Regions from separate parts of the Burkholderia sp. BCC1996 genome, predicted to be linked through region 3. Evidence: riboswitches for the same ligand, from Rfam matches in the RefSeq annotation. Region 3 holds a riboswitch; each other region holds the start of a gene.

What was found. Region 3 has a riboswitch for glycine ahead of gcvH (glycine cleavage system protein GcvH). Riboswitches for the same ligand answer to the same signal wherever they lie in the genome.
Region 1: it holds a riboswitch for glycine, as region 3 does, so the genes downstream of both, U4Z64_RS36855 (D-amino acid dehydrogenase) here and gcvH (glycine cleavage system protein GcvH) in region 3, are expected to answer to the same signal.
Region 2: it holds a riboswitch for glycine, as region 3 does, so the genes downstream of both, gcvT (glycine cleavage system aminomethyltransferase GcvT) here and gcvH (glycine cleavage system protein GcvH) in region 3, are expected to answer to the same signal.

Annotation. Positions count from the first base shown of each region.
Region 1 is NZ_CAJPHM010000056.1:680-9,989, forward strand. Features, by position in the region: gene U4Z64_RS36840 (helix-turn-helix domain-containing protein) at 148-1,218, shown strand; gene trxB (thioredoxin-disulfide reductase) at 1,508-2,479, opposite strand; gene U4Z64_RS36850 (hypothetical protein) at 2,714-3,091, opposite strand; gene U4Z64_RS36855 (D-amino acid dehydrogenase) at 3,334-4,572, opposite strand; glycine riboswitch at 4,730-4,819, opposite strand; gene U4Z64_RS36860 (MFS transporter) at 4,951-6,261, opposite strand; gene U4Z64_RS36865 (LysR family transcriptional regulator) at 6,425-7,357, shown strand; gene U4Z64_RS36870 (M81 family metallopeptidase) at 7,708-9,216, opposite strand.
Region 2 is NZ_CAJPHM010000022.1:103,350-113,594, reverse strand. Features, by position in the region: gene U4Z64_RS28135 (L-serine ammonia-lyase) at 1-216, opposite strand, end outside; gene U4Z64_RS28130 (alginate lyase family protein) at 247-1,383, opposite strand; gene gcvP (aminomethyl-transferring glycine dehydrogenase) at 1,536-4,463, opposite strand; gene gcvH (glycine cleavage system protein GcvH) at 4,523-4,903, opposite strand; gene gcvT (glycine cleavage system aminomethyltransferase GcvT) at 5,030-6,148, opposite strand; glycine riboswitch at 6,235-6,368, opposite strand; glycine riboswitch at 6,400-6,503, opposite strand; gene U4Z64_RS28110 (hypothetical protein) at 6,625-6,993, opposite strand; gene U4Z64_RS28105 (oxidoreductase) at 7,193-8,245, opposite strand; gene U4Z64_RS28100 (UvrD-helicase domain-containing protein) at 8,787-10,245, shown strand, end outside.
Region 3 is NZ_CAJPHM010000041.1:5,753-15,997, forward strand. Features, by position in the region: gene lipA (lipoyl synthase) at 1-869, opposite strand, end outside; gene gcvT (glycine cleavage system aminomethyltransferase GcvT) at 873-1,991, opposite strand; gene glyA (serine hydroxymethyltransferase) at 2,154-3,410, opposite strand; gene gcvP (aminomethyl-transferring glycine dehydrogenase) at 3,504-6,383, opposite strand; gene gcvH (glycine cleavage system protein GcvH) at 6,380-6,862, opposite strand; glycine riboswitch at 6,984-7,070, opposite strand; gene U4Z64_RS34820 (LysR family transcriptional regulator) at 7,263-8,186, opposite strand; gene speB (agmatinase) at 8,347-9,324, shown strand; gene U4Z64_RS34830 (aldehyde dehydrogenase family protein) at 9,438-10,245, shown strand, end outside.

The DNA of each region.
Region 1 (9,310 bases), on a different contig from region 3:
CTCGGCATTGGGTGCGTGTCGGATGTCTCTCCGAAGACGCGCTCCGGCAAGCGGCGCTTGTGACGTAATTCAACATAGGCATGCACAGCAAGCGCGATACGCACACCGATTCGAGATACCGTGACGCGACATACAGCACGAATGATGATGCCAGAGCAATCAACGGTGTCCACGCCGCCGGCGATCGAAACATCGGACCGAAACCAGGTGATCGGACTAACGGCCGAGGACACACTGCGCAATGCTCGGGGCGACGCGCCTTTGCTGCGGAGCGCAGTCGTCAACGTTGCATACGACGCCGACGAGCAGGCGCGCAACCTTATAGGTTCGCGGCAGACATACGACCAGCTCGCGGCGGGCTGCTTCGTCGGCACCCTAACCCAACTGCCGCTCGACACAATTCAGCTATTCCACGAAACGACGAGCCACGCGCTGCGTCAGGTATGCGAAGTATGTGGTGACGCATATTGGTTCGGCATTCCGCTCGTACGTGACCACGAAGCGCGACTCGATGCGCGACGAATCGATGTCGGCACACTGGCGTGCCAGCCTAGCAACACGGAATTCGAATTGCTGACACCGGCGCGATTCTCGATCCACGGCGTCGTTGTGCGCGGCGACGCGCTGCGCCTTTATTCCGAACAGATCGAGCAATGCGAGCCCAATGAGCCGCTACTTGCGCAGAGCGTGATGAAAGTCGGTGAAGCTCAACTGGCCCGCCTGTGTGCGTTGCTTGCGCGACGACTCCACCATGCAGTTACCGCCTTCGCCCCCATTTCCGACGCGCAGCAGAACATCCTGCAGGCAGAAGTACTCGCAGCACTGTTCGACGTGTGCGTGCTGCCTTTAGACAATATACCCGGCGCGATGCAGTCGCGGCGGCGCCGGATCGTCGATCAGGCCCGAGACTACATGCTCGCTCACCGCACGCGGCCGGTCGGAGTGCCCGAGCTGTGCGCGCAGTTGCACGTGAGCCGACGCACGCTGCAGTACTGCTTCCAGGACGTACTTGGTATGGCGCCGACGACGTACCTGCGCGCGCTGCGGCTGAACGGTGCGCGGCGTGACCTGTGCGGCGACACAGCGAGCTCGGTGCAGGATGTCGCCGCCGCGTGGGGGTTCTCGCATCTGGGACAGTTCGCGACCGACTACCGACGACTGTTCGGCAAGCGACCATCGGAGACGCTTCGAGATAAAGGGCGATGGCAGAGTAAATAGGAGGCAGCTCTTTTCCCCGTTTCCCGATAGTTGAGAAGTGACGAGAAGCATACGGCTATACGGACATCGCTGCTCATTGCGTTATGCAGGGTGAGACAACACGACGAATAGCGGGCTCACGTGCGGCAGTACCTGCGCACGCCTGTCGTCCAATACGCCGCTGCGGAGAGGAATCAATCGCCGCACTCGACGGCGCGAACCGCTGCGCGAGACGCGGGGCCGCTACGTGAATACTCTGCCTGACCGGCTATTCGTGCGGGCGCGCATGCTAAGCAACTCAAGGGGTGATTCAAACGTTCAGTGGGAACGCGGTTTCCAGGTAGCGCTGGGCGTCAAGCGCGGCCATACACCCGGTGGCCGCGCTCGTGATCGCCTGACGATACACGTGGTCCTGCACGTCACCAGCCGCAAACACGCCCGGTACACTCGTGCCGGTGGCACTGCCGCTCGCCCCTCCTTTGGTGACGATGTAGCCGTCCTTCATCTCAAGCTGACCCGCAAAGACTTCGGTGTTTGGCTTATGGCCAATCGCGACGAACAAGCCCTGAAGGGTGAGATCCGTAATTTCGCCGGTCTTTACATTCTTGATGCGCAGACCATTAACGCCGCCATCGTTACCCATAACTTCGTCAAGGACGTGATTCCATTTGATCTCGATGACGCCTTCCATCTCCTTTTCGAGCAAGCGATCGACCAGAATCGGCTCGGCGCGGAATTTGTCACGGCGATGGATCACGGTAACTTTACTCGCGATTCTAGAAAGGTAGAGTGCCTCCTCAACAGCCGTATTGCCACCTCCCACCACTGCAACGTGCTGCTTGCGGTAGAAGAAGCCATCACACGTCGCGCACGCCGATACGCCGCGGCCCATGAACTGCTCTTCGCTTGGCAGGCCCAGGTACTGCGCCGATGCTCCGGTCGCAATGATCATCGCGTCGCAGGTGTACTCGCCCGAGTCACCGATTAGACGGATCGGCCTTTCGTCAAGCTTCGCCGTATGGATATGATCGAACACGATTTCCGTATTGAAGCGTTCGGCATGTTCAAGAAAACGCCGCATTAACTCGGGGCCTTCCACGCCGTTTGCATCCGCCGGCCAATTTTCGACGTCGGTCGTGGTCATGAGCTGACCTCCCTGCGCGAGGCCCGTGATGAGTAAGGGGGAGAGATTCGCGCGTGCCGCATAGACAGCCGCGGTATACCCAGCTGGACCAGAGCCAAGAACTAACAATTTGACATGCTTTGTCATAGTTTCACACATAAAGACTATTTAAAATGTGAACCCGGCACAGCGCGACGATGAAGTCGTAAGTTTGAGAAACAGTCACCTTTCTGGATATCCTGCACGCATAAAGCTTACTGATATCCAACCGCGAGACATCGTGACTCAATGCCATCACAATTCAACTACCGACTAAATTCCGCCAACCAGTCCAACTCCTCGCTAGCAACTACATGGCGCACGAAGCTATCGCTTAACAAATCAATAGATTCTTCATTTTTGAGAATTTTCGACCATTTTCTGTTCCTGAACTTTCTTCGCCATAGCCACCAAGAAGACCTTGAACATGACTCCAGACAGCATAGTTGCAATGGTAACAGTGAAGAAAACTGAAACCAGCCAACCGACGATCAAATTACCTCCGGGCAATAGGGTCGGTCGATAAAAGGCAACGGCAGCAATGACAACCCAGTGACAGAAGCAGTAAAAACACTGAAAGAGATAACCAAGTGTACTGTTCGCCTTATCGGCCCACGTCCGTATCGGCGCGAAGATTACAGTTTGTGTTACGGTAATTGAAATGCTTGCTGCAGCGAATGCGATGACTATACAAGTCCAAAGAGCTTGGAGTTCTGGAAAATCGATGTTCATGAGGCGACCCTTTCTTCGACGGAGACCACTGGGTGCAAGTTCGATAGACATATCAATCAAGCGCGCAGCATCTCATGTATCAACGAAAGATACATGAGATGCTGCGCCGCGTCAATTGCCGGCGCAGGATCGCCACGCGAACTGCCTCAGGTCGCCCACGTGGGCAGCTAGCGGACTGCACAATGCGCATCCTGGCCGACACGATCTAGAGAGCACGTAACTGCTGCGCGAGACCCCACAACTCAGTGTGGTGATTTCGCGCTTATCTCACTCGAGATTGCTTCAGCTACTCCCTCTGCAGTCACTGCCGACAGCGTCCAACCGAGGTGGCCATGGCCAGTGTTATAGAACACCCCACAGCGCTTTCCGCGCCCCACTTTCGGAAGCATGCATGGCAGCATTGGACGAAGTCCCGTCCAAGGAGCGACGCGGGCCGTCGATACTTGCGGGAAATGTTCCCGCGTCCACCGTACCAATGGTTCGATGCGGTCCGCACGTATGTCCCGATTGAAGCCGTTAAGCTCAGCAGTTCCCGCGACCCTAAAGCGGTCCACCCCGAGCCTGCTGGTGACGATCTTCGCGCTGTCGTCGAGTAAGCTGACCCAAGGCGCATTCTCGTGGCTTATGGGATCGTCGAGATTTACAGTAATCGAATAACCTTTCACGGGATATACGTTCACGTGATCACCAACCATCGCAGCAAAATCCCGACTGCGCACGCCAGCACATATCACGAGGCTGTCAAATGCAGAAGTGTCTTGCTGCCCCAACGTTTTGGTCGTTAGAACCAACTGCGCTCCACTCTCCTCGCGGATCGACTGCACGGTTGTTTCGTAGCGAAATTCGACCCCGCGTCGTGCGCATGTGTCCGCAAGACCACGCGTAAACTTGTGAATGTCGCCCGTCGAATCGGATTCTGTGAAAAAACCACCATAGAATTCGCCATGTAGCGTTGGCTCAATCTTGCGAATTTCTTCAGGCGTGACAGGGCGACGGTCGAGCCCCCCCTCTCGCAACAGCGCATTGACTTTCATTGCGGCGTCGAACTCTCTACGCGTCGCGTAGAAGTGCAGGATACCGCGTCGTTCCAGATCGAATGCAATGCCTTCTCTCGCGGCAATCGCAAAAAGGTGTTCGCGCGCGGCAATTGCAAGACGCACCGTTTCGATAGTATTGGCTTGGTAACGCGGAATCTGCCGCAAAAATTCTCCGATCCAACTGTATTTATGCCAATCGGGGCGCGGATTCATCAGTAACGGCGCGTCGCGCGTGAACATCCAGCGCAATCCCTTCATTACGGTTGCACGGTTGTTCCAGACTTCGGCATTACTGGCGGACAACTGCCCGCCATTCGCGAATGACGTTTCCATCGCCGCATATCGATGACGTTCGAAAACAGTGACCTGATAGCCGCGTTGCGCGAGGGCGTACGCAGTTGTGACGCCAGTGATCCCGGCGCCAATAATGGCAATTCGTAACATGACATGGTCCATGCAAACGTTGAGCACTGCCGACTGACTTACGCACTACCCAGCCAGCACCGTAGCCCCATCTGTCCATGTACCTGAGAGTTTCGCAAGCCGCCCAGTCCGGCGGCAGTTCCCCTTCGGTGGGCGCTTGGCGCCGCTCTCCAGATGTTCTAGTTGTACGGTCCTTTTGCCTGAGAGTTTCCGGGGCGGTTGCTCCTTCGGCGCCGTCGCGTCAGACGATCTCTCCCGTACCACGTGTTCGAACGCTTCTACACTACTTCGAAATCCCCCGCTCATCCTTTACTTCATGCCGCAGCGATTGCGGCTCAGGATTATCTCGTGCCCCCAAATTTTCTCTATAACATGAGAGTTACGACATCTAACATGAATTCACGAATGTCGATGACCATGCGCCTCTCCGTCATTTGGCACCCGGTTCACCAAAAGTAGGAGGGAGCCAATCGCTAAAACACATGACATTCCCAACAAACCAAATTGAGTGCTGCCGGTCAGCGTCTTAATCCACCCAATAAATGTCGGGCTCATGAAACCACCGATAAGGCCAGTAGTATTAATTAACGCGATCCCCCCCGCAGCTGAGTCGCCCTTCAGATATTCGGACGGCGTCGCCCAAAACACTGCATATGCCATATACATCATCGTATTAGCGATCGCAAGCAACAGCAGTGATGTGACCAATTGCCCCGTGAGCAATGCAGCGCCCGCGATCGCCAGCGCCCCAACTAGTGCTGGAACTGCGCTGTGATAGCGGCGCTCACGATGCATGTCAGAACTCCGGCTACCAAAATACATCCCAAAGGCCGCCACCGCATGTGGAATAGCGGAATAGAGACCGATATGCAACATGTTGGTCACCCCCCGCTCTTTTAGAATGGTTGGCAACCAGAAACTCACCACATACATACTCGCAATCACGCAGAAGTATGCTGCGCACATCAAATAGATACGCGGGTCCTTCAGTACATGCGCAAACGAACGATGCTTCGGGGCCGGCGAGCCAAGCTCCGCAACCAGTAGACACTTCTCAGTTTCGGTCAACCACTTCGCATCACTCGGTCGGTCAGTCAGGAAAAATCGCGCTACGACACCAAGCACAACACATGGCAGCCCCTCCAACAGAAACATCCATTGCCACCCTGCGAGGCCATGAGCACCTGAAAACTTGGTCAGAATCCAAGTTGACATGGGACCGCCAAGCGCACCGCCGATCGGCCCGGCAAGCGTAACAATCGCAATCACCCTAGCCATGCGCTTCTCGTTATACCAATACGTAAGATAAAACAGCATGCCCGGAAGAAACCCCGCCTCGAATACACCGAGCAGGAAACGCAAACAATAGAACATCGTATCGTTCCGCACAAACAAAGTCGCGGCAGAAGTTATGCCCCACAGCACCATAATTCTACTGATCGTCTTTCGAGCGCCCACACGAAGCATCCATAAATTGCTAGGCACTTCAAACAAAACGTACCCAACAAAAAAGATGCCCGCTGCGAGGCCATACACGGCATCCGAAAAACCCAAATCGTTCTGCATTTGCAGTTTCGCGAAACCGATATTGATTCGGTCCAAAAACGCGAGGGTGTAGCAGGTCAGCAAAAATGGCAAAATACGCCAACTAATCTTGCTGAAAAGGGCTGACCTGGTCTCGGTCACGTGAGTCGTTGGAATGGTTGACACGCGATATCTCCTGAGGAAACTCTGCGACATCTTGCAAACGATTCATTCGCAAGACACAAACGATCGTCCTCCCCCAAAAAACTATGCGCAAGAGCAACAATAGTCAGGTAGAGTTGCTCAACAAGCAACACGAGAAATTCAGCCAGTTCCAACGAGACTACGTATGCGAGAGATCAATCAACGACGCCTTAGGTACTTCCATGAAGTGCTGATCCATGGGTCTATTCGAGCGGCTTCTGATAGCTTGAACACGGCGCCGTCCGTCATCACACGACAGATCAAGCTGTTGGAAGACGAAGTAGGAGCCACCTTATTTGAGCGACGTACGCGGGGCGTACAACCGACCGATGCGGCGGGCTATTTGCTGGACTACTGGCGAGGCTGTCACGCGTTGCAGGAACAGCTCGAAGACCGCTTTCAGGCGATGCGAGGACTGGAACAAGGTAGCGTTCGCATCGTGACAAGTGAAGGTTACGTCGACAGCTTGATGGAGGAGGTATTGGCCGCGTTCTGTGCAAAATATCCAAAGCTTGATATTTGTGTAGACACGCTGCCTGTTGATGACGTGGTGACTGAGGTCGCCGAAGCTCGAGCCCATATTGGCCTGGCATTCAACCCACCCGGGCACCCGGAAGTTGAGTATCGTGCGACATCGCCTCAACCGGTGGCGGTGTTAGCGCACGTGACACATCCCCTCGCAGTACGTGGTACAGCCGTCAGCGTTAGCGAAATATTGAACTATCCGTTGGCCCTGATGCCCCCGACGTTTGGGATCGGTAAATTTGTGGAAACACTCGCGTATATCGACAACCTAAACATCCACCCGACCTTTATATCTAACTCACAGTCGGTACTAAAGAATTTTGTATCTCGTGGCACTGGCATCACGCTTGTGGGGCAGTATGCAGTGAGCAGAGAGATCACCAAGGGCGAACTGGTTGCGTTGCCAGTCAATCACCCATTATTTCAGTCCACAAAAGCGCGACTACTTGTCAAAGTGGGAAGGCCATTGCCAGCCGCGGCAGATGCACTACTGAATCTAATACTAAAACAAATGTCTATGTTTTCCACGGGCAATCGCCCTGCCGTCACTTAGACGATCACCGCAATGGCCGCAAACAATCTAATCACACTTATCACACCATTAGAAAATGCCGACAGCCTGATCCATTTTATACCTTTTCGCCGAAATATGAGCCAACGCTCCAACGTTTTGCGGGATGACGTGGAATGCACCACGCCCGTCGAATCCGATTATGCTCTCCCCGGGTAACACCCATGAGGGAGGCCCTCCCAATACGTCGCAGGACCCAGCCGCACGCGAAATTTCCTTCACATATGCAGCATCTTCCCGATGGAGGCTACGATTTTATCAACTCACGCCGCTACTCACCGAACTCAAGAACAGTCGCGCTCAACACAGCGTCGAAAGTGCGCATCAAGTTATCAAGCGTGCGACAGACGGTACTCTTTGAGGGACGGCCCCATCGGTCTGAGCCGGATCTCAGGATCCAAATGTTCCCAAGGGAGATCCATGGGATCCGCCGCCATCGGCCCCGGCGCTTTTGCAACCAGGATTACCTCGGCGATCGGCTCAAAGTCCGCCCAGAAGTGAACGGAACTTTTGTTTACAAGTATCTTCATTTTTTCGGGTTCAATCCCGGCTACGCGATAGAGGTTTCGATCAAACATCTGCGCCTTCACCGTACTGATGGCAATCCTTACGCCGTAGATGCGGAGGCATGCTACCGGACCAAGTTCTCCTTCGACGCCGTTCATCATAGGTCCATCGAAGCGAAAGTGGCCATCGGAAAGATGATCAACCTCGAATGTCCCGACTAGCGGTGCATCACCCGGAACACCGGACTTACCCCCGAGTGCGAGTTTGATATGCGCCCCCACACCTGCGGCGTGCGCCGCCGCTGCAGCTTCCGGATCCCATACCAAGCCCACCGCAGCATCGGTCGCGCCATGACGAATCAGTGCGCGCACCATGCCCATAGTATTTGAATCCCCACCGACTCCGGGATTGTCCTGCGTATCTGCTATTACCACCGGCATGCTTGCGCTGGCAGTCACACGCATTGCTTCCACCACTGCTTCGTCAGGGGTAAGAATCTGAACCTGCCAGCGCGGCTCGTCCAGAATCATTCTCTCCATAAGCAACTCAATAGCCCGTATGAGCGCCGATTCATCGTACCCATATCCCCAGATCACGGGACCGCATTCCGAGAAATCTGCTGCAGGAAAACCCGGCGCGAAATCCAATGAGACAATTGAATCGCGCTCGAGAGACATTAGCAGATCGTACATTCCACGAGCAGGGTCAACAAGCGTGCACATCCCGTTAATCGGAATAAGAAACGGTACCCGGCGTGCCACAACTTTGAGGACACGTCTCTCGCTAAATAGCGTTTCTAGGATCTGCGCGGCACGTCTCCCAGTGTCAGCCATATCGATGTGCGGGTATGTGCGATAGGTCACCATTGCATCTGCGCAGTCCAACATTCTCTGCGTAACATTCGCGTGCAGATCTAGTGAAACCACTATCGGTACCGTATCCCCGATTTCTCGGCGGACCCGCTCCAACAACTCCCCTTCGCCATCATCGATATGCTCGGCAACCATGGCACCATGGAGGTCCAAGTAGATTGCATCAAATCCACCGGTTCTTACTGCACCAACAATTTCGCTTGTGATTCGCTCGTATGCCTCTTTCGTCACATGCGCCGACGCACTTGCGCCGGCCCAAATCACGGGTATCACTTCGTGCCCCGCTTCTTCTGCACAATTGATGAACCCTCCGACCGGCAGATTCACGTCGCGCAACTTCATGACGTCGACACCACGGCTCAGCGGTGGGAAACCTTCCCCCTGAAGAAAGCTCTGCCAGCCAGCCTTGGTTGGCGCGAAAGTATTCGTTTCATGCTGAAATCCAGCAACCAGAATTTTCATTGATGCACTTTATGAAGGATCATGTTCGTGAGCCAATGTTGTGGGAAAATAATCGCTACGGCAAGAGCAACTAAGCGCAGCTCCCGTTGCTTAC
Region 2 (10,245 bases), on a different contig from region 3:
GAGCAGGCCGAGCATCACGCCGCGGTCGGTGCCGTGGCCCTTGCCGGTCGCGCCGAGCGAGCCGTACAGCTCGACCTTCACGCTGGCCGTCGCGTCGAGCATCCCGTCTCGCTCGAGGCCCTGCACGAACATCAGCGCCGCGCGCATCGGTCCGACCGTATGCGAACTGGACGGGCCGATGCCGATCTTGAAGAGGTCAAACACGCTGACTGCCATCTTGATACCTGCCTTGCTTTAAGAATAATGCTAGCGCGCCTGCAATGGCAGGCACGCGGCGAGCCATGCGGGCGGCATGGGGGAGAGTTGCCGCGCGACGCGCGCATAGCGCCCGTCGAGACGCGCGGCCAGATGAAAGAGTTCGGTGGCGTTTTTCGGGTCCCACTGCCCCGTATAACCCGGCAAGCCGGCCTCGCGGCGCTTCGCGTCGAACGGCACCGGCGAATTCACGAATTCCTCGTGCGTTTTCTCGCCGAGCGCGTACGGCACGAGCCAGTCGAGCGCGGCCGCGAGCGTCGCGCCGTTCGCGCCGCGCTCGCGCAGCCAGTTGCGGTTGAAGCGGCGCGCGGCGAGCGCGGCCGTCACCAGCGGTTGCAAGTCGTACACCGCGTAATGCAGCGCATCGCGTTCCTCGAAATCCCAGGTCTTGCCGTCCGGGCCGATGTTGTCGGCGAGATGCTCGACGAACAGCCGCTGCGCGGCGTTCATCATCTTGCGGTCGCCGAGCGTGAACGCGGACAGCGCGATCAGCTTGATCCGGTGGCTCTGCCAGTTGTTGCGCCAGGTGCCGGCGAGCGGGCGCTTCTGCGCGTCGATCTGCGCGACGTAACCGGCGCCGAGCTTCGCGATGAACGCCGCCGTCGCGTTACGCGTCTTGACCGGCAGCGCGCTCGCCGTCATGTCGTACGCGATGATCAGGCTGTCGAAGCGCGTCTCGTCGATCGGGTTGAAGCCCGGCTGATAGGTCGACACCCACGCGGACAGGAAGCGGTCGACGAGCTGCAGATAGCGCGGCGCGTTCGTCACGCGCCACGCGAGCGCGGCGTCGCGCATCAGCTCCATGTCCTTCAGCGCGTCGGCGCTCTGGTCGTAGATGCCTTCGTGCGGCAGCGTGCCCTCGGTGTGCACGCGCGCCATTGCCTTCGGCTGCTCGCCGATGCGCGCGTCGACGCTGCGGATCAGTGCCTGCACGCCCGGCTCGGCCTGCGTCGTCTCGCTCGCCTGCAACGCGGGCGCCGCGCAGAAATTCATCGCCGCGCGCGCGCTGCCGGCCGTGCCGAGGCCGGCGGCGGCCAACGACAGCGACGCGACGAGCAGCGGCACGACGCGGCGCGTGCGCGGCCGCTCCTGCGTGGCACCCTGGCCCGGAAACATCGGACGCACCATGCGGAACTCCTTGATTGGCTGGATCGCGTGTGATGTTAGCCGGATTGGCGGGCAAACGTGAATCGATCGGGCAGACGGCGGACGCAAAAACCGCACGCAACCGAGGGTTGCGTGCGGTGTGGTCACGGCCGGACTCCGGAGCGCGGCGAGCGTTATGCGTAGTCCGACACCGGCACGCACGAGCAGAACAGGTTGCGGTCGCCGTAGGCGTTGTCCGCACGGCCGACCGGCGGCCAGTACTTGTTCGTGCCGAGCGACGCGACCGGGTACGCCGCCTGCTCGCGCGAGTACGCGTGCGGCCATTCGTTCGCGGTGACGACGGCTGCCGTGTGCGGCGCGTGACGCAGCGGGTTGTCCTCGCGGTCGGCGCGGCCTTCCTCGACGGCACGGATTTCCTCGCGGATCGCGATCATCGCGGCGATGAAGCGGTCGAGTTCTTCCTGCGATTCCGATTCCGTCGGCTCGACCATCAGCGTGCCCGGCACCGGGAAGCTCATCGTCGGCGCATGGAAGCCGTAGTCCATCAGGCGCTTCGCGACGTCGTCGACGCTGATGCCGCTCGTTTCCTTGAGCGGACGCAGGTCGAGAATGCACTCGTGCGCGACCAGCCCGCCCGGGCCCGAATACAGCACCGGATAGTGCGGCGCGAGGCGCTTCGCGATGTAGTTCGCGTTGAGGATCGCGGTTTCCGTCGCGGCGGTCAGGTTCTTCGCGCCCATCATCGCGATGTACATCCACGAGATCGGCAGGATCGACGCCGAGCCGTACGGCGCGGCCGACACCGCGCCGATGCCGTCTTCCGCACGCGCGTAGCCGGTCGAACGCTGGTTCGGCAGGAACTTCGCGAGGTGCGCGCCGACCGCGACCGGGCCGACGCCCGGGCCGCCGCCGCCGTGCGGGATGCAGAAGGTCTTGTGCAGGTTCAGGTGCGACACGTCGCCGCCGAACTGGCCCGGCGCGGTCAGGCCGACCATCGCGTTCATGTTCGCGCCGTCGACGTACACCTGGCCGCCGTGCGCATGCACGATCTCGCAGATCTCGCGGACGTTCTGCTCGAACACGCCGTGCGTCGACGGATACGTGATCATGATCGCCGCGAGGTCGTTCGCGTGCTGCTTGGCCTTCGCCTTCAGGTCGGCGATGTCGACGTTGCCTTGCGCGTCGCACGCGACGACCACGACCTTCATGCCGGCCATGTGCGCCGACGCCGGGTTCGTGCCGTGCGCGGAGGCCGGGATCAGGCACACGTCGCGATGCGCTTCGCCGCGCGATGCGTGGTAAGCGTGGATGATCAAGAGGCCCGCGTATTCGCCCTGCGAGCCGGCGTTCGGCTGCAGCGACACGGCCGCATAGCCGGTCGCGGCGACGAGCATCTGCTCGAGCTGGTCGATCATCTCGCGGTAGCCGACGGTCTGCTCGGCCGGTGCGAACGGATGGATCCGGCCGAATTCGGGCCACGTGACCGGCAGCATTTCCGACGTCGCGTTCAGCTTCATCGTGCACGAACCGAGCGGGATCATCGAACGGTCGAGCGCGAGATCCTTGTCCGACAGGCTGCGCAGGTAGCGCAGCATTTCGGTTTCGGAATGGTGGCGGTTGAACACGTGGTGCGTCAGGTACGCGCTCGTGCGCTCGAGGCCGGCCGGCAGCACGGCGACGCCGCCGAGGCCCGCGTCCAGCGCGTCCACGGCCGGCGCGGTGCCGCCCGCGGCCTGCGCGAATACGGCAAGGAGATCGGCGAGGTCGTCGCGGGTCGTCGTTTCGTCGACCGACACGCCGACTTGCGTGTCGCTCACGCGACGCAGGTTGATGCGCTTGGCCTTCGCGAATTCGTGGACCTGCGCGGTGCGTGCGCCGGTATCGATCGTCAGCGTGTCGAAGAACGTGTCGTTGACGGTCGCGAAGCCGAGCTGCTTCACGCCGGCGGCGAACAGCGCGGCGATGCGGTTCACGCGCAGCGCGATCGTCTTCAGGCCGTGCGGGCCGTGGTAGACCGCGTACATGCTCGCCATGATCGCGAGCAGCGCCTGCGCGGTACACACGTTCGACGTCGCCTTCTCGCGGCGGATGTGCTGTTCGCGCGTCTGCAGCGCGAGGCGCAGCGCGGGCTTGCCCTGCGCGTCGACGGTCACGCCGACCAGGCGGCCCGGCATCTGGCGCTTGAATTCGTCACGCACGGCCATGTAAGCGGCGTGCGGGCCGCCGAAGCCCATCGGCACGCCGAAGCGCTGCGTGTTGCCGACCGCGACGTCCGCGCCCCATTCGCCGGGCGGCGTCAGCACGGTCAGTGCGAGCAGGTCGGCCGCGACGACCACATGGCCGCCGGCCGCGTGGATCGCTTCAGTGAGCGCGCGGTAGTCGCGCACGTCGCCGTACACGCCCGGGTACTGGAGCAGCACGCCGAACGCGTTCGCCTGCGCGGCGTCGGCCGCCGGGCCCGTCTTGACCTCGATGCCGATCGGCAGCGCGCGCGTGCGGATCACTTCGAGCGTCTGCGGCAGCACGTCGTCGGCGACGTAGAACACGTTCGACGCCGGCTTGCCGGTGCGCTGCAGCAGCGTCATCGCTTCGGCCGCGGCGGTTGCTTCGTCCAGCAGCGAGGCGTTCGAGATCGCGAGGCCCGTGAGGTCGGCGACCATCTGCTGGAAGTTCAGGAGCGCCTCGAGGCGACCCTGGGAAATTTCGGGCTGGTACGGCGTGTAGGCCGTGTACCACGCCGGGTTTTCGAGCACGTTGCGCAGGATCACGGCCGGCGTGTGCGAGTCGTAATAGCCCTGGCCGATATACGAGCGGAACACCTGGTTCTTGTCCGCGAGGGCGCGCAGCGCGGCGAGGGCTTCGGCCTCGCTCTTCGGTTGCGCGAACGGGCCGAGCGGCAGCGTTTCGGCGCGGCGGATCGAGGCCGGGATCACGGCGTCGATCAGGGCGGCGCGCGACGCGAAGCCGAGCGTGTCGAGCATGGCCTGCTGGCTGGCGGCATCGGGGCCGATGTGGCGTTCTGCGAACGCGTCGTGCGTTTCGAGCGCGGCGAGCGAGAGGGGCGTGCGGTTCATCAGGCGGTCCGGGTGTTCGAGCTTCATGGCGTGACTCTGGTCCCGCGCGGGCCGAGGCCGGCCCCGCGCGGTTCGGGTAAGGAAAATTAGTCGATCAGCTTGCTGTAGGCGTCAGCGTCGATCAGCTTGTCGGTCGACGCGCCGGCCGCGAGCTTGATCTTGAAGAGCCACACGCCGTATGCGTCGCTGTTCACTTCTTCCGGCGAGTCGGCGGCTTCTTCGTTGATGGCGACGACTTCGCCGGACACCGGCGAGTAGATGTCGGATGCCGCCTTCACCGATTCGACGACGCCGACGGCGTCGCCCGCGTTCACCGACTTGCCGACTTGCGGCAGCTCGAGGAAGACGATGTCGCCGAGCGTGCTCTGCGCGTGATCGGTGATGCCGACCGTCAGCGTGCCGTCGGCTTCGGTGCGGACCCACTCGTGTTCGTCGGTGTACTTCAGATCGGCCGGGACGTTGCTCATCGGATGCTCCTGGATAAAAGGGTGTGTTCGTTATGCTGGCGCGCCGCCGGGGCGCGCCGGGTGTGGTTGCGCCGGGCGCCATTTCCCGGCTTCGCGGCAGGCGGCCTCCCGGTCGCCTCCCGGTCGTTACGCAGCGAGGACCTTGCCGTTGCGCACGAACGGCAGTTTTACCACGCGCGCGGGAAGTTGCTTGTCTCGAATCTGCACATGGACCGTGTCGCCGACCTGGACGGCCGCCGGCACGCGCGCGAACGCGATCGACTCCTGCATCGATGGCGAGAACGTGCCGCTCGTGATCTCGCCTTCGCCGTGCGGCGTGACGACCTTCTGGTGCGCGCGCAGCACGCCGCCCGCCTTGCCGTTTTCCTTCTGCAGGATCAGGCCGACGAACGCGGCGCGCGTGCCGTTTGCCTCGAGTGCGGCGCGGCCGACGAACTCGCGCGGCGCCGACAGGTCGACCGTCCACGCGAGGCCCGCGTCGAGCGGCGACACGGTGTCGTCCATGTCCTGGCCGTACAGGTTCATGCCGGCCTCGAGGCGCAGCGTGTCGCGCGCGCCAAGCCCGCACGGGCGCACGCCGTTTTGCTGGAGCGCGTTCCACAGCGCTTCGACGTGCACGGCCGGGACGATCACCTCGAAGCCGTCTTCGCCCGTGTAGCCGGTGCGCGCGACGGTGAGGTCGCCGAACGGCGTGCCGGCGACCTGCGCGGCGTTGAACGGCTTCAGCTCGCTGGTCGCGGCGCGCGCGGCGGGCACCGTCGTCCAGACCTTTTCACGGGCGTTCGGGCCCTGAACGGCGACGATCGCGAAATCGCGGCGCGGCGCGATGGTCAGGCCGTAGCCGCCTTGTTCGTTGAGCTGGTTGAACCACGCGATGTCCTTCTCGGCCGTGCCGGCGTTGACGACGACGCGGAAGAAGTCTTCGGTGAAGTAATAGACGATCAGGTCGTCGATGACGCCGCCCTGCGGATTGAGCAGGCACGAGTAGAGCGCCTTGCCGGGGATCTTGAGCTTGCCGACGTTGTTCGCGATCGCGTGCTCGAAGAACGCGCGCACGCGGCTGCCGGTGAAATCGACGACGCACATGTGCGACACGTCGAACATGCCGGCGTCGGTGCGCACGGCTTCGTGTTCTTCGATCTGCGAGCCGTAGTTGACGGGCATGTCCCAGCCGCCGAAGTCGACCATGCGGGCATTGAGCGCGCGGTGCGCGGCGTTGAGCGGGGTTTGATTCAGTGCAGTCATCGAGGCCTCAGGCAAGGCGCTTGCGCGCGGGTCAGAACGGCCATGTGCCGACCGTCGCGGCCTTGGGGCCTGCGAAACGATCCGGTACATGCCCCTCTGTCCTCGATACCTGAGAGATTGCGCCGCGGCCACGAGCCGGCGAACGCGCGCCCCTTCGGTGGGCAGCCTGCCCGCGCAGCCAATGTGCTGCGGGCTACTGCCGCTCTCCAGAGTGCGGGGAGTGCGGCCCGCGCAATGCGCGGACGGGATTCCCCGACGCGGTCGGTCCTTTTGCCTGAGAGTTTGCGGGTGTGCCCCTTCGGCGGCGCGACCGGCGTTGCTGCTACGCGGTCACACGCTCTCCCGACGCGTGCGGGCGACTGTACGCGAGCGGGTGGGCATTGTCAATTTGAGCAAAAGAATGTCGCTTCGCGACAAGCGGCGGCGTGCGGCGCCGCCGCTTCTGCCGGCACCGGCGGGCGCCGGCATGGCCGGGATTACTCGCCGATCGCGCGCGCGGCCGTGTCGAGTTCCTGGTTCAGCACGCGCTGCTCGTCGCCGGACAGGCCGCCGTTGTGCTGGCCCGACATGTCGTTCGCTTCCTGGCGGATCACGTCGAGGCGGTGGTGCAGCTGCGCGCCGTACGGCGGCGGGTAGTAGCCGCCGTTCACGCGCGCGTCGATGCGCCGGTGCAGGTTGTCGATCCGGCCCTGGACCTCCTGCAGGCGATCGTTCGCGACGACCTGCGGATTCGGCCGCGGCGGGGGCGGGGGCGCCTGTCGGGCCGGCCGCTGCGGCTGCACGACGCAGGCCGCGAGCGAGGAAACCAGGACGCAGCATGCCGCTGCGCGAATCAACCGTTGCATCACATTCTCCTGACGGTTTGGTGTCGGATCGACTTTTTGAGAAACGCGTCAGACCGGACGACCGCTGACTTTCGTTCCCGCACCATTTGTAACGGAATGTTCGGGAACGTGGCGCCGTGGCGGCTGACGCGTGACCGCTGCCGGGGGCGGCGCGCGGTGGCGGCTGCGGCCGGGGCGACGACGACCCGGCCGGCGGCCGTCAGACGGTGCGACGCACGAACGGTACCCGGCGGCCTTCGTGCTCGCTCTGCGCGGCGAGCTCGATGATCGTCATCACGTCGACGGCGTCCTGCGGCGTGACCGGGAACGGCGCGCCGTCGTGGACCGACGCGGCGAGCGCGCGATAGAACTCCGCGTACTGCCCGTCGAGCGTCGGCACCGGCCGCTCGACCTCGACCTCGCCGTCGAGCACGCGCAGCACGCCGGGCGGGTTGCCGCCGCCGAACTCGACGTGATCCGGCGTGAGGCCGGCCTTCAACTGCTCTTCCTGCGTGTCGAGCCCGAACTTCTGGTAGCTGCCGCGCGTGCCGTGCAGCGTGAAGCGCGCGGGCTCGATCGCCGACAGCGCGCTCGCATGCAGCGCGACGTCCTTGTCCGGATAGCCGAGCAGCAGGTGCACGAAATCGGGCGCCGTGCCGTTGTCGCGGCGTGTCTTGACCGTGGCGCTGACCGTTTCCGGCAGCCCGAACAGCGCGAGCGCCTGATCGATCAGGTGCGGGCCGAGATCGAGCAGCAGGCCGCCGCCGCGTGCGGGCTCCTCGCGCCAGCGCGTGCGCGGCGTCGGCCGGAAGCGGTCGAAGTGCGACGCGAAATAGGTGAGCCGGCCGAGTTCGCCGGATTCGACGATGCGGCGCACGGTGAGGAAGTCGCCGTCCCAGCGGCGGTTGTGGAACGGTGCGAACAGGCGGCTGCGCGCATTCGCGAGCCGCGCGAGCGCGAGCGCTTCGTCGGCCGTGAGCGTGACGGGCTTGTCGACGACGACGTGGCGGCCGGCCTGGAGCACCTGGCGCGCGAGCGCGAAGTGCGTGTCGTTCGGCGTGGCGATCACCACGCAGTCGATATCGTCGAGGCCGAGCAGCGTGTCGAGATCGGGGACGATGCGGGCGCCCGGAAAGGCAGCGCGCGCGCGATCGGGTTGCCCCGTCGCGATCGCGGCGACCTCGGTGCGGCCGCTCGTGGCGATCACGGGCGCGTGGAACGTCGCGCCGGCGAAACCGAAACCCATCAAACCAATCCTGAGCAATGACGACATGGCAATCCCTGGCTGCGTACGAAACGAAAAGAGGGCGCGCCGCTGGGGCGCGAGGACGACCGGCTATTTTGGCATGGCGCGGCGGCGCACACCGACGCGCTCGGCAAAATGCCCGGCAGGACACGGCATGCGCGCGGCCGCAGCCGGCAATATGCGTCGGACCGCCGGGCGCTGCGCGCATCGACCCCGCGGGCGGCGTTGGGGCGCGTCCCGCCGCGGGCTTCCCACCGCGACGGCCGCCCATTGTGACCGATCGGGCCGTGGATGGGGCCGGATTGGCCGTCCGGACGAGGATCGGCGAGGACTGGATAAAGAACCCGACAAGAAGGCGAAACGGCAGCTTGCCCGCACGAAAAGCCGGCACACGCCCGCCCGAGAAACGACCGCCTGCCCGCCCGGCCCCGTCCGGCGGCGCTCCCGAAAAGCGCGTCGCCGACGTGTTAACATGCGCGTCCTGCCCCGCGTGTCCGCCTGCATTCCAGGCCCGTCGCGCGCGGCATCCTCCCGGCGTTCGCCGTCAACCGCAACATCATCCGCCATCATGTCCGCAGGCCTCAACTCCGCTCAGAACGAAGCGGTGCGCTACCTCGACGGTCCCTGCCTCGTGCTCGCCGGCGCGGGCAGCGGCAAGACCCGCGTGATCACGCAGAAGATCGCGCACCTGATCGAAGCGAAAGGCTTCGAGCCGCGCCACATCGCGGCCGTCACGTTCACGAACAAGGCCGCCGCCGAAATGCGCGAGCGCGTGTCGAAGCTGCTCGAGGGCAAGACGCTCACCACGCCCGGCAAGGAAGGCCGCAAGGTGCCCGTCAACCAGCTCACCGTGTGTACGTTCCACTCGCTCGGCGTGCAGATCCTGCGCCAGGAGGCCGAGCACGTCGGCCTGAAGCCGCAGTTCTCGATCATGGATTCGGACGACTGCTTCGGGATGATCCAGGAGCAGATCGGCACCACCGACAAGGGCCTGATCCGCAAGATCCAGAGCACCATCTCGCTGTGGAAGAACGGCCTGATCATGCCCGAGGAGGCGATGACGATCGCGGCCAACGAGGACGAGCACCAGGCGGCGCTGGTCTACCGCAACTACGTCGCGACGCTGCATGCATACCAGGCGGTCGACTTCGACGACCTGATCCGCCTGCCGGCCGAGCTGTTCGCGAAGAACGAGCAGGTGCGCGACCGCTGGCAGAACAAGCTGCGCTACCTGCTGATCGACGAATACCAGGACACCAACGCGTGCCAGTACGAGCTGCTGAAGCTGCTCGCCGGCACGCGCGCCGCGTTCACGGCGGTGGGCGACGACGACCAGGCGATCTACGGCTGGCGCGGCGCTACGCTCGAGAACCTCGCGCAGCTCGGCAAGGATTTCCCGAAGCTGCACGTGATCAAGCTCGAGCAGAACTACCGGTCGACGGTGCGGATCCTGACCGCTGCCAACAACGTGATCGCGAACAACCCGAAGCTGTTCGAGAAGAAGCTGTGGTCCGAGCACGGGATGGGCGACTCCATCACCGTCACGCCGTGCAACGACGAGGAGCATGAGGCCGAATCGGTCGTGTTCCGGCTGTCCGCGCACAAGTTCGAGCGGCGCGCGCAGTTCCGCGACTACGCGATCCTGTATCGCGGCAACTTCCAGGCGCGAATCTTCGAGCAGGTGCTGCGGCGCGAGCGGATTCCATACGTGCTGTCGGGCGGCCAGTCGTTCTTCGACAAGGCCGAGATCAAGGACCTGTGCGCGTACCTGCGGCTGATTGCGAACGCCGACGACGATCCCGCGTTCATCCGCGCGGTCACGACGCCGCGCCGCGGCATCGGCAACACGACGCTCGAGGCGCTCGGCTCGTTCGCGGGCCAGGCGAAGGTGTCGCTGTTCGAGGCCGTGTACATGGGCGGGATCGAGGCGCGGCTGTCCGCGCGGCAGGTCGAGCCGCTCAGGATGTTCTGCGACTTCATTCAGCGCCTGACCGATCGCGCGGACAAGGAGCCCGCGACCGTCGTGC
Region 3 (10,245 bases):
AACTGCGCGAATTCCGCGGGTGGAACGAAGCGCTTCACGGGCAGGTGGTGGCGGGTCGGCTGCAGATACTGGCCGAGGGTCAGCATGTCGACACCATGCGCGCGCAAGTCGCGCATCACCTGTTCGACCTCGTCGATCTCTTCGCCGAGGCCCAGCATCAGGCCCGACTTGGTCGGCACGTTCGGCGCCGCGGACCTGAATGCCTGCAGCAGGCCCAGCGAGTGCCGGTAGTCGGCGCCCGGCCGCGCCTCGCGATACAAGCGCGGCACGGTTTCCAGATTATGGTTGAACACGTCCGGCGGGGACGCCGCGAGCAGGTTCAGCGCGACCTCGTGCCTGCCGCGAAAATCCGGCGTCAGCGCCTCGATCCGGAGTGCCGGGTCGATCCCGCGTGCGGCGCCGATGCAGGCCGCAAAGTGTGCGGCGCCGCCGTCGCGCAGGTCGTCGCGATCGACCGACGTGATCACCACGTACTTGAGCTTCATCGCTGCGATCGTTTCGGCGAGTCGTGCCGGCTCGTCCGGATCGAGCGGAAGCGGGCGGCCGTGCCCGACATCGCAGAACGGACAACGCCGTGTACAGATGGCGCCCATGATCATGAAGGTCGCCGTGCCGTGAGCGAAGCACTCGCCGAGATTCGGGCAACCGGCTTCCTCGCATACCGTATGCAGCTTCTGCTCGCGCAGGACCTTCTTGAGCGCCATCACCTCGCGCGAGCCGGGAAAGGCGGCACGAATCCATTCAGGCTTGCGCGGCATGTCGGCCGGTTCGGTCGCGACGATCCTCACGGGGATGCGAGCCATTTTTTCGGCGGCGGAGAGCCGGGTTCCGGCGGCCATCGGCGTGCTGCGGGTATTCGTGTTCGCCATGGCTTACCCGCGGTAGTAGCGTTGCGCGACGAACGGGGTTCTCGCGACTTCCATCGGAACCGGTTTGCCGCGGACGATCGCATGCAGTGCCGTGCCCGGTGTCGCGAATTCGGCCGCGACATGGCCGATGGCCACCGGGCCGCCGTACGTCGGACCGAAGCCGCCGCTCGTCACCGTGCCGATCGAGCGCCCGTCGGCGTCGACGATGTCGGCGCCCTCGCGCACCGGCACCCGGTCTTTCACGACGAAGCCGACGCGTCTTCTTTTCACGCCCTCGGCGATCTGCCGCGCGACGACATCCGCGCCGGGATAGCCGCCGGCGCGTGCACCGCCAGGGCGTCGCACTTTCGAGAGGGCCCACAGCAGCCCGCCTTCGATCGGCGTGGTGCCGGTGTCGATGTCGTGGCCGTACAGGCACAGGCCGGCTTCGAGACGCAGCGAATCGCGCGCGCCGAGACCAATCGGCTCGACGGCAGGGTCGGCCAGCAGCAGGCGTGCGAGCGCTTCCGCCCGATCGGCCGGCACGGAGATCTCGTAGCCGTCCTCGCCGGTGTAGCCGGAGCGGCTGACCATGCACGCCGCGCCGGCCAGCTCGACACGCGTGCTTTGCATGAAGACCAGTTCGGCCAGGCGGGGCGCCAGGCGCGCCAGAATCGACGCGGCGGCCGGCCCTTGCAGGGCGAGCAGCGCGCGGTCGGCCAGCTCGACGACGTTACAGCGGTGGCCGATCCGTTCCCTCAGATGGCGGAGGTCGCGGTCCTTGCACGCGGCGTTGACGACCGCGATCAGCTCGGCGTCGCCGAGGCGGGTGATCATCAGGTCGTCGAGAATGCCGCCTTGCTCGTTCGTGAACAACGCGTAGCGCTGCATGCCCGGCGGGAGGTCGATCACGTCGACCGGCACCAGCGTTTCGAGCGCGGCGGCGGCATCCGGGCCCGACAGCAGCACCTGTCCCATGTGCGAGACATCGAACAGCCCGGCCTGCTCGCGCGTATGAAGATGCTCTTTGAGTATGCCGAGCGGGTACTGGACGGGCATTTCGTACCCGGCGAACGGAACCATCTTCGCGCCGAGCTCGACGTGAAGGTCGTGAAGTGGAGTACGAGAAAGTGGGTTCGTCATCGTTGTTCCGGATCAACAGGATTTTAGGAGATCGCGCGCGGCACAGCTTCGGAGTACGGAATGAACGACTGGAACGATCCCGTATCCGGAGGCGTGTCCCGTTCTCCGGAGCGACGTCGAAGTCGCTCCCGAAGAACGGTCAGGCAATGGCCCGAGCGGCCGTTACTTGCCGTATACCGGGAATGCGCCGCACAGTTCGGCGACGTGTCGCCGAACGCGGTCGATGACCGACGGGTTCTCGATATCGGCCAGGATGTCGCAGATCCAGCCGGCCACCGCGCGCGCTTCCGCTTCCCTGAAACCGCGGCTCGTCACGGCAGGCGTGCCGATGCGAATGCCGCTGGTGACGAACGGGCTCTGCGGGTCGTCGGGCACCGCGTTCTTGTTCACGGTGATGTGCGCGCGGCCCAGCGCCGCATCGGCCGCCTTGCCGGTCAGCCCCTGGCGGATCAGGCTGACGAGGAACAGGTGATTGTCCGTTCCGCCGGAGACGATGTCGAAGCAGCGTGTGACGAACGTATCGGCCATGGCCCGGGCGTTCGCGACCACCTGCTGCTGATGGATCCGGAACCCGGGCGACAGCGCTTCCTTGAACGCAACGGCCTTGGCGGCGATGACATGCATCAGCGGGCCGCCCTGGATGCCGGGGAACACGACGGAATTGAGCTTCTTCTCGATCTCCGGGTTCGTCCGGGCGAGAATCAGGCCCCCGCGCGGGCCGCGCAACGTCTTGTGGGTCGTCGTGGTGACGACGTCCGCGTGCGGCAGCGGATTCGGGTACGCGCCGGCCGCCACCAGGCCCGCGACGTGAGCCATGTCGACGAACAGGTATGCGCCGACGGCGTCGGCGATCTGCCGGAAGCGCGCCCAGTCCACCACGCGGGAATAGGCGGAGAAGCCGGCCGTGATCAGTTTCGGCCGGTGCGCGATCGCCAGCGCCTCGACCTGGTCGTAATCGATCTCGCCGGTTTTCGCGTTCAGGCCATACTGCACCGCACGGTAGAGCTTGCCCGAGAAATTCACATGCGCGCCATGCGTCAGGTGACCGCCGTGCGCGAGGCTCATGCCGAGAATCGTGTCGTGCGGCTCGAGCAGTGCCATGTAGACGGCGGCATTGGCCTGGCTGCCGGAATGAGGCTGCACGTTCGCGTAGTCGGCACCGAACAGCGCCTTTGCGCGATCGATCGCCAACTGTTCGACAACGTCGACGAATTCACAGCCGCCGTAGTAGCGCTTGCCCGGATAGCCCTCGGCATACTTGTTGGTCAGCACCGAGCCTTGCGCCTGCAGCACGCGCGGGCTCGTGTAGTTTTCCGAAGCGATGAGCTCGATATGGTCTTCCTGGCGAACGCGCTCGCGTTCCATCGCCGTCCACAGTTCGTCATCGAAGCCTTCGATCCGCATGTCTTTGCTGAACATTTTTCCTTCTCCTGGTATCGGTGCGGCGCGCACGTCGGGTGCGCGGCCGCTCAAGCAGGGTTGAGTGTCGTTACGAGTGGGTCGGCCGGCGCGTCACGATCGATACGCTTCCATCGGCGGACACGAACACACGAGGTTGCGGTCGCCGTAGACGTTGTCGACCCGCGAAACCGGCGGCCAGTACTTGCCGCCTGCCGTCGCCGCGACGCCGAGCGGATAGACGGCCTGTTCGCGCGAATACGCGTGAGGCCAGTCGCCCACGAGTTCGGCCGCCGTGTGCGGCGCGTGCTTGAGCGGATTGTCTTCGGCATCCAGCGTGCCCGTTTCCACGGCTGCGATTTCGGCGCGGATCGCGATCATCGCGTCGATGAACCGGTCGAGTTCGGCCTTCGATTCCGATTCGGTCGGCTCGATCATCAGCGTGCCGGCGACCGGGAAGCTCATCGTCGGCGCGTGGAAGCCGAAATCGATCAGGCGCTTGGCGACGTCGTCGACGCTGATGCCGCTGCTGTCCTTCAACGGCCGCAGGTCGATGATGCATTCGTGCGCGACGCGGCCGTTCGGCCCCGTATAGAGAATCGGGTAGTGTGGCGAGAGGCGCGCGGCGATGTAGTTGGCGTTGAGGATCGCCACCTCGGTTGCACGCTGCAACCCGCGCGACCCCATCAACGTGATGTAGGTCCAAGTGATCGGCAGGATGCTCGCGCTGCCGAGCGGCGCCGCGGACACCGCACCGATCCCCGGCACGCTGCCCTCCCGATGCCCGGGCAGGAACGGCGCGAGATGCGCCTTGACGCCGATCGGGCCGACGCCGGGGCCGCCGCCGCCGTGCGGGATGCAGAAGGTCTTGTGCAGGTTCAGGTGCGACACGTCGCCGCCGAACGCGCCCGGCTGGGCGAGCCCGACCAGCGCGTTCATGTTGGCGCCGTCGATGTAGACCTGGCCGCCGTGCGCATGGACGATGTCGCAGGCGTCGCGTACGCGGGCCTCGAACACGCCGTGGGTCGACGGATAGGTGATCATGATCGCGGCCAGCCGGCTGTCGTACCGGGCGGCCTTGGCGGCGAGGTCCTCGATGTCGACGTTGCCGTCATCGTCGCAATCGACGACGACGACCTGCATGCCGGCCATCTGTGCGGATGCCGGGTTCGTGCCGTGCGCCGACGACGGAATCAGGCAGATGTCGCGCCGTGCCTCGCCGCGGCTCGCGTGATACGCGCGGATCGCGAGCAGGCCCGCGTATTCGCCTTGCGAGCCCGCATTCGGCTGCAGCGACACCGCGTCGTATCCGGTGATCGTGCACAGCATTGCCTCGAGTTCCCGCGCCAGCACGCGATAGCCGTCGGCCTGTTCGGCCGGTGCGAACGGATGCAGCCGGGCGAACGCCGGCCACGTGATCGGTATCATTTCCACGGTGGCGTTCAGCTTCATCGTGCAGCTGCCGAGCGGAATCATCGTGCGGTCGAGCGCGAGATCCTGGTCGGCGAGCCGGCGCAGGTAGCGCAGCATTTGCGTTTCCGAATGGTGGCTGTTGAACGCCGGGTGCGTGAGGAAGGCGCTCCGGCGCAGCAGCGGGGCAGGCAACGCATCGGCGGTGGCGGCGTCGACGGCCGCGAAGTCGGGAACGGCGCGCCCTTCGGAGAAGATCGACCAGAGCGTGACGATATCGTCGGACGTGGTCGTCTCGTCGAGCGAGATGCCGATCCGGCGCGCGTCGATGGTGCGCAGGTTGACCCGGCGGGCCCGTGCCGCCGCGTGCACGGCATCGGTGCGACTGCCGCTGTCGACGGCGATGGTGTCGAAGCAGTATTCGGTTGGCACGGCATGGCCGAGCCGGCGCAGGCCCGCGGCCAGGATCGCGGTGAGGCGGTGGATGCGGCGCGCGATCGCGGTCAGTCCGTGCGGGCCGTGATAGGCCGCGTAGAAGCCGGCGATATTGGCGAGCAGTACTTGCGCGGTGCAGATGTTGCTGGTGGCCTTCTCGCGCCGGATGTGCTGTTCGCGCGTCTGCATCGCGAGGCGCAGCGCCGGGCGGCCGTGCGCGTCGATCGACATGCCGACCAGTCGTCCCGGCATCGTGCGCTTGAACGTGTCGCGCGTCGCGAAATAACCGGCGTGCGGGCCGCCGTAACCCAGCGGCACGCCGAAGCGCTGCGTGGTGCCGACCGCCACGTCGGCGCCGAATTCGCCCGGCGGCGCGAGCAGGGTCAGCGCGAGCAGGTCGGCGGCGACCACGGCCAGCGCGCCGTTCGCATGCAGGGTGCCGACCACGTCGCGGTAATCGTGGATGTCGCCGAAGGTGCCCGGATATTGCAGCAGCGCGGCGAAACAGCCGGTGGCGGACAGATCGCGGCGCGGATCTCCGACGACGATCTCGATGCCGAGCGGCTCCGCGCGCGTGCGAACGATCTCGATCGTCTGCGGATGGCAATCATGTGCGACGAAGAAGATCCGGCTGTCCGACCGGGCGAGGCGCCGGCAGAACGTCATCGCCTCGGCGGCCGCGGTGCCTTCGTCGAGCATCGACGCGTTGGCGATCTCGAGGCCGGTCAGGTCGGCGATCATGGTCTGGAAGTTGAGCAGCGCCTCCAGGCGGCCTTGCGAGATTTCCGGCTGGTACGGCGTGTAGGCCGTGTACCAGGCCGGATTTTCCAGCACGTTGCGCTGAATGACCGGCGGCGTGTGGGTGTCGTGGTATCCCATGCCGATGAACGAGCGGAACACCTGGTTGCGGCCTGCCAGTGCAGCCAGCCGGTCCAGCGCGTCGGCTTCGGTGCAGCCGGGAGGCAGGGCGAGCGGCGCATCGCTGCGGATCGCCGCGGGGACGACCTGCTTCACCAGCTCGTCGACGGAGTCCACGCCGAGCACGGCCAGCATCGCGGCCTGTTCGTCTGCATCGGGGCCGATGTGGCGGCGGACGAACGACTCGCGCTGCGCGACGGAATCGAATGCGTTCATGGCCGTCTCCGTCATTCGCCGATATAGGCGCGATACGCGGCGGCGTCCATCAACCCGGTCAGCTGCTCCGGGCTGTCGATGCGCATCCTGAAGAACCAGCCGTCGCATTCCGCCGAATCGTTGACGAGGCTCGGCGTGTCGCCCAGGGCGGCGTTCGCTTCCAGCACGGTGCCGGACACCGGCATCTTGACCTCGCCGGCGGCCTTGACCGATTCGACGGTGGCGGCCTCGTCGTACTGGGCAAAGGCGTCGCCTTCGTTTGGCAGTGCGACATAAACCAGATCGCCCAGCTGCGATTGCGCGTGGTCGGTAATGCCGACGGTGGCGCTGCCGTCGTCTTCGACGCGCAGCCATTCATGGGATTCGGTGTATCGGACCTCGCTCATATGCTCTCTTCCTGACAGGGTTGCGTTGAGTGATGCGGCACACGCAAGCCGGAAGTGCACGGGCGGGAGGATGATCGACGAGTCGGCATCCGGACGAGACCGGGGCATTCCAGGCTGCGTGCCTGATGCCCCCTCTGTCCGTTTGCCTGAGAGATTGCGCGCCCCGGCGGGGCGCTTCTCCTTCGGCGAGGCTTGGTCGACGACCAGAGGCCTACTCTCCAGAGCGCTAATCGATGCGTCAGTCCTTTTGCCTGAGAGTTTCTGGGGCGATTCCCCTTCGGCGCCGCCGGACGGCGGTCTCTCCTGACACATCCCGATAGCTGGCGACAATCTAGTCGCACGCCCGCGGCGGTGTCAACACCTCGTTCGACTGCCCATGCGGCGAGGCAGATGCCGCGGCACGGCGCAGGCGCGCCGAAAACGGCGCGCGGCATGGCGGAGCAAGGCCGCGCCGCGATCGCGGCCGGTCGATACTTCGGTGGAGACCGAAATGAATATCCGATATCGACTATCTGTCCGCCGGCGGGGGGCGGTTGCCCGACTGGGCCATCAGGTCGTCGAGGAACGCGCGAAGCACGGTCGGCTGTGCGGCGCCGCGACGCGTGATCGACGAGAACGGCCACGCGGACGTGAGCTGTTCCGCGGCGAGCTGGCGCATCTGGCCGGCGTCGACCCACTGTCTCGCGTAGTGCCGCGGCAGAAAGCCGATATACGCGCCCGTCAGGATCAGGATCGCCTGTGCCTCGACATTGTCGACGGTCGCGGCCGCGCTGCCGCTCTCGAGCAATTGCAGGTCGCGCTGCTGCAGGAACGCGCGCGCGACCACCTGGCTTTGCCGGACGCGCTCGATCAGCGCGTCGCCGGTGGCGTCGGTCGAGAACAGCGGATGGTAGCGGCTGCAGTAGAGGCCGTCGGGCTCCTCGTACAGCTGCGTGTAGGACAGGCCGGCGACGGTGAGCGGGAAGTGGCCGATCGCGAGGTGCAGCCGCCCGTCGAGCACGCGCTCCTCGAGCTCGGCCGGCGTGCCGATGTAGATGTCGAGCTGGACGTCGTGACCGCGCGAGACGAACCGGCGCAGCGCGAGCGGCAGGATGCTGTCGGTGTCGGTGACCGTGTTGTCGATGATGCCGAGATGAAGCCGGCCCGAGATGCGCTGCTTGAGCGCATGTGTGTCCATGCAGAACGCTTCCACCGCGAGCGCGAGGCGCTGCGCGGATTCGTAGGTTGCGACGCCGTGTTCCGTCAGACGAAAGCCGCTGCGGCCGCGTTCGCACAATTTGACGCCGAGGCGCGTTTCGAGGCTGGTCATCTGCTCGCTGATGGTCGACTGGCTCACGTTCAGCGCGGCCTGCGCGGCGGAGAAACCGCCGCATTTCACGATGGTCATGAAAATCCTGAGCAGTTTCAGGTCGATGTCCTGCAGCTGTTTCACGTTCCGTTCTCCTCCGTCCGTCACATCGGAATATCCGATATGGACATCTGATGCCTGCTATTTTTCCGGAAAAAATTTTTGCCCATAGTGACCGCAAAGGCAAGCGCATGGACGGCCGTGCGCCCGAAGACGAATCCGCATACGGATGGAGACGGAGACAATGCAGAACAACAGCTATGAAAAGGGCAGGCTCAACCTGCCGTTCGTCGGTCACTGCACCTTTGCGAAGGCGCCGGTGTGTCTCGACTGGGAGAACATCGACGCGGACGTCGCGATCCTGGGTGCGCCCAACGACATGGGCACCCAGTGGCGCTCGGGCGCGCGCTTCGGCCCGCGCGGCATTCGCGAGGCGTCGACGCTGTTTTCGTTCGGGCACGCGGGCGCCTACGATCACGAAGACGACGTGCTCTACCTGACCGAGGACCAGGTTCGCATGGTGGACGTCGGCGATGCGGACATCGTGCACACCGACATGGCCACGAGCAACGCGAACATCGAACTGGCCGTGCGCAAGATTCTCGCCGGCGGGGCGATGCCGGTAGTGCTCGGCGGCGATCATTCGGTGCATGCGCCGGTGATCAAGGCGTTCGAAGGCCGCGGGCCGATTCACATCGTGCATTTCGATGCGCACCTCGACTTCGTCGACGAACGCCACGGCGTGCGATACGGACACGGCAACCCGCTGCGCCGGGCCTCCGAGATGGACCATATCGCCGGCATGACGCAGCTCGGCATCCGCAACGTCTCGTCATCCAACCGCAGCGACTATGACGCGGCCCGCGCCGCGGGTTCCAACATCCTGTCCGTGCGCGATGTCCGGCGCCTCGGCACCGACGGCGTGCTCGAGCAGATTCCGCAGCGCGGCGCCTACTACATCACGATCGACATCGACGGCTTCGATCCGTCGATCGCGCCGGGAACCGGCACGCCGAGCCACGGCGGTTTCCAGTACTACGAAGTGCTCGAGATCATCCAGGCGCTCGCGAAGCGCAGCCATGGAAGCATCGTCGGCATGGACCTGGTGGAAGTGGCGCCGGCTTACGATCCGACCGGCACGACGTCGATCCTGGCCGCGCAACTGCTGATGAACAGCATCGGTTTCATTTTCCACGCGCGCAGCCTGGCCCGCGCCCGCTGAGACGTTCATTTCAGGAATCGGGCGCGACGTCTCGCGGGACGCCCGAAGTCACTACCGTACGGCCCGGGGGACCTCGCCGAGAGGCGCCGGGCAGGCTATCAAGGAAGATCAACATGGATGCCGTAGTCGCGCAATATCTCGATCGTCACGATGTTTCCCAGGCGACCCGCAACTTTCTCGCCAAGCCGATGAAGATGTTCATCGGCGGCGCGTGGGTGGACGGCAGCGACGGCCAGTTCAGCGCCGTCACCGAGCCGTCGACCGAGGGCGTCATCACGCAGATTCCGTTCGCGACGCCGGCCGATCTCGACCGTGCCGTCGCCGCCGCCCGCCACCAGTTCGATCACGGCGAATGGCGCCGCCTCAAGCCGCTGGAGCGCGAGCGGCTGCTGCACCGGCTGGCCGACCTGATCGAGGCGCACGCGGACGAACTCGCGGAGATCGAGTCGATCGACATGGGCAAGTCCGTCGCGCAGGCCCGCGCGATCGACATCCAGGGCACGGTCGACACGTTCCGCTATTTCGCCGGCTGGGCATCCAAGCTGCACGGCCGCACGGTCGAGCCGTCGTTGCCGGGCAACTATCTGGCTTATACGCGCAAGGAGCCGATCGGTGTCGTGGGCGCGATCGTGCCGTGGAACTATCCGCTGCAGACCATGGCCTGGAAGCTGGCGGCCGCGCTGGCGGTCGGCTGCACGACGGTCGTGAAGCCGGCCGAACTCACGTCGCTGTCGACGCTGCGCTTTGCCGAACTGGTGCAGGAAGCCGGCATTCCGGACGGGGTGGTCAACATCGTGACCGGTCGCGGCAGCGTGATCGGCGCCGCGATGGCGAGCCACCCGGGCATCGACAAGCTGACCTTCACGGGTTCGACGCCGGTCGGGCGCGACGTCGGGCAGAACGCGGTGCGGCACATCAAGC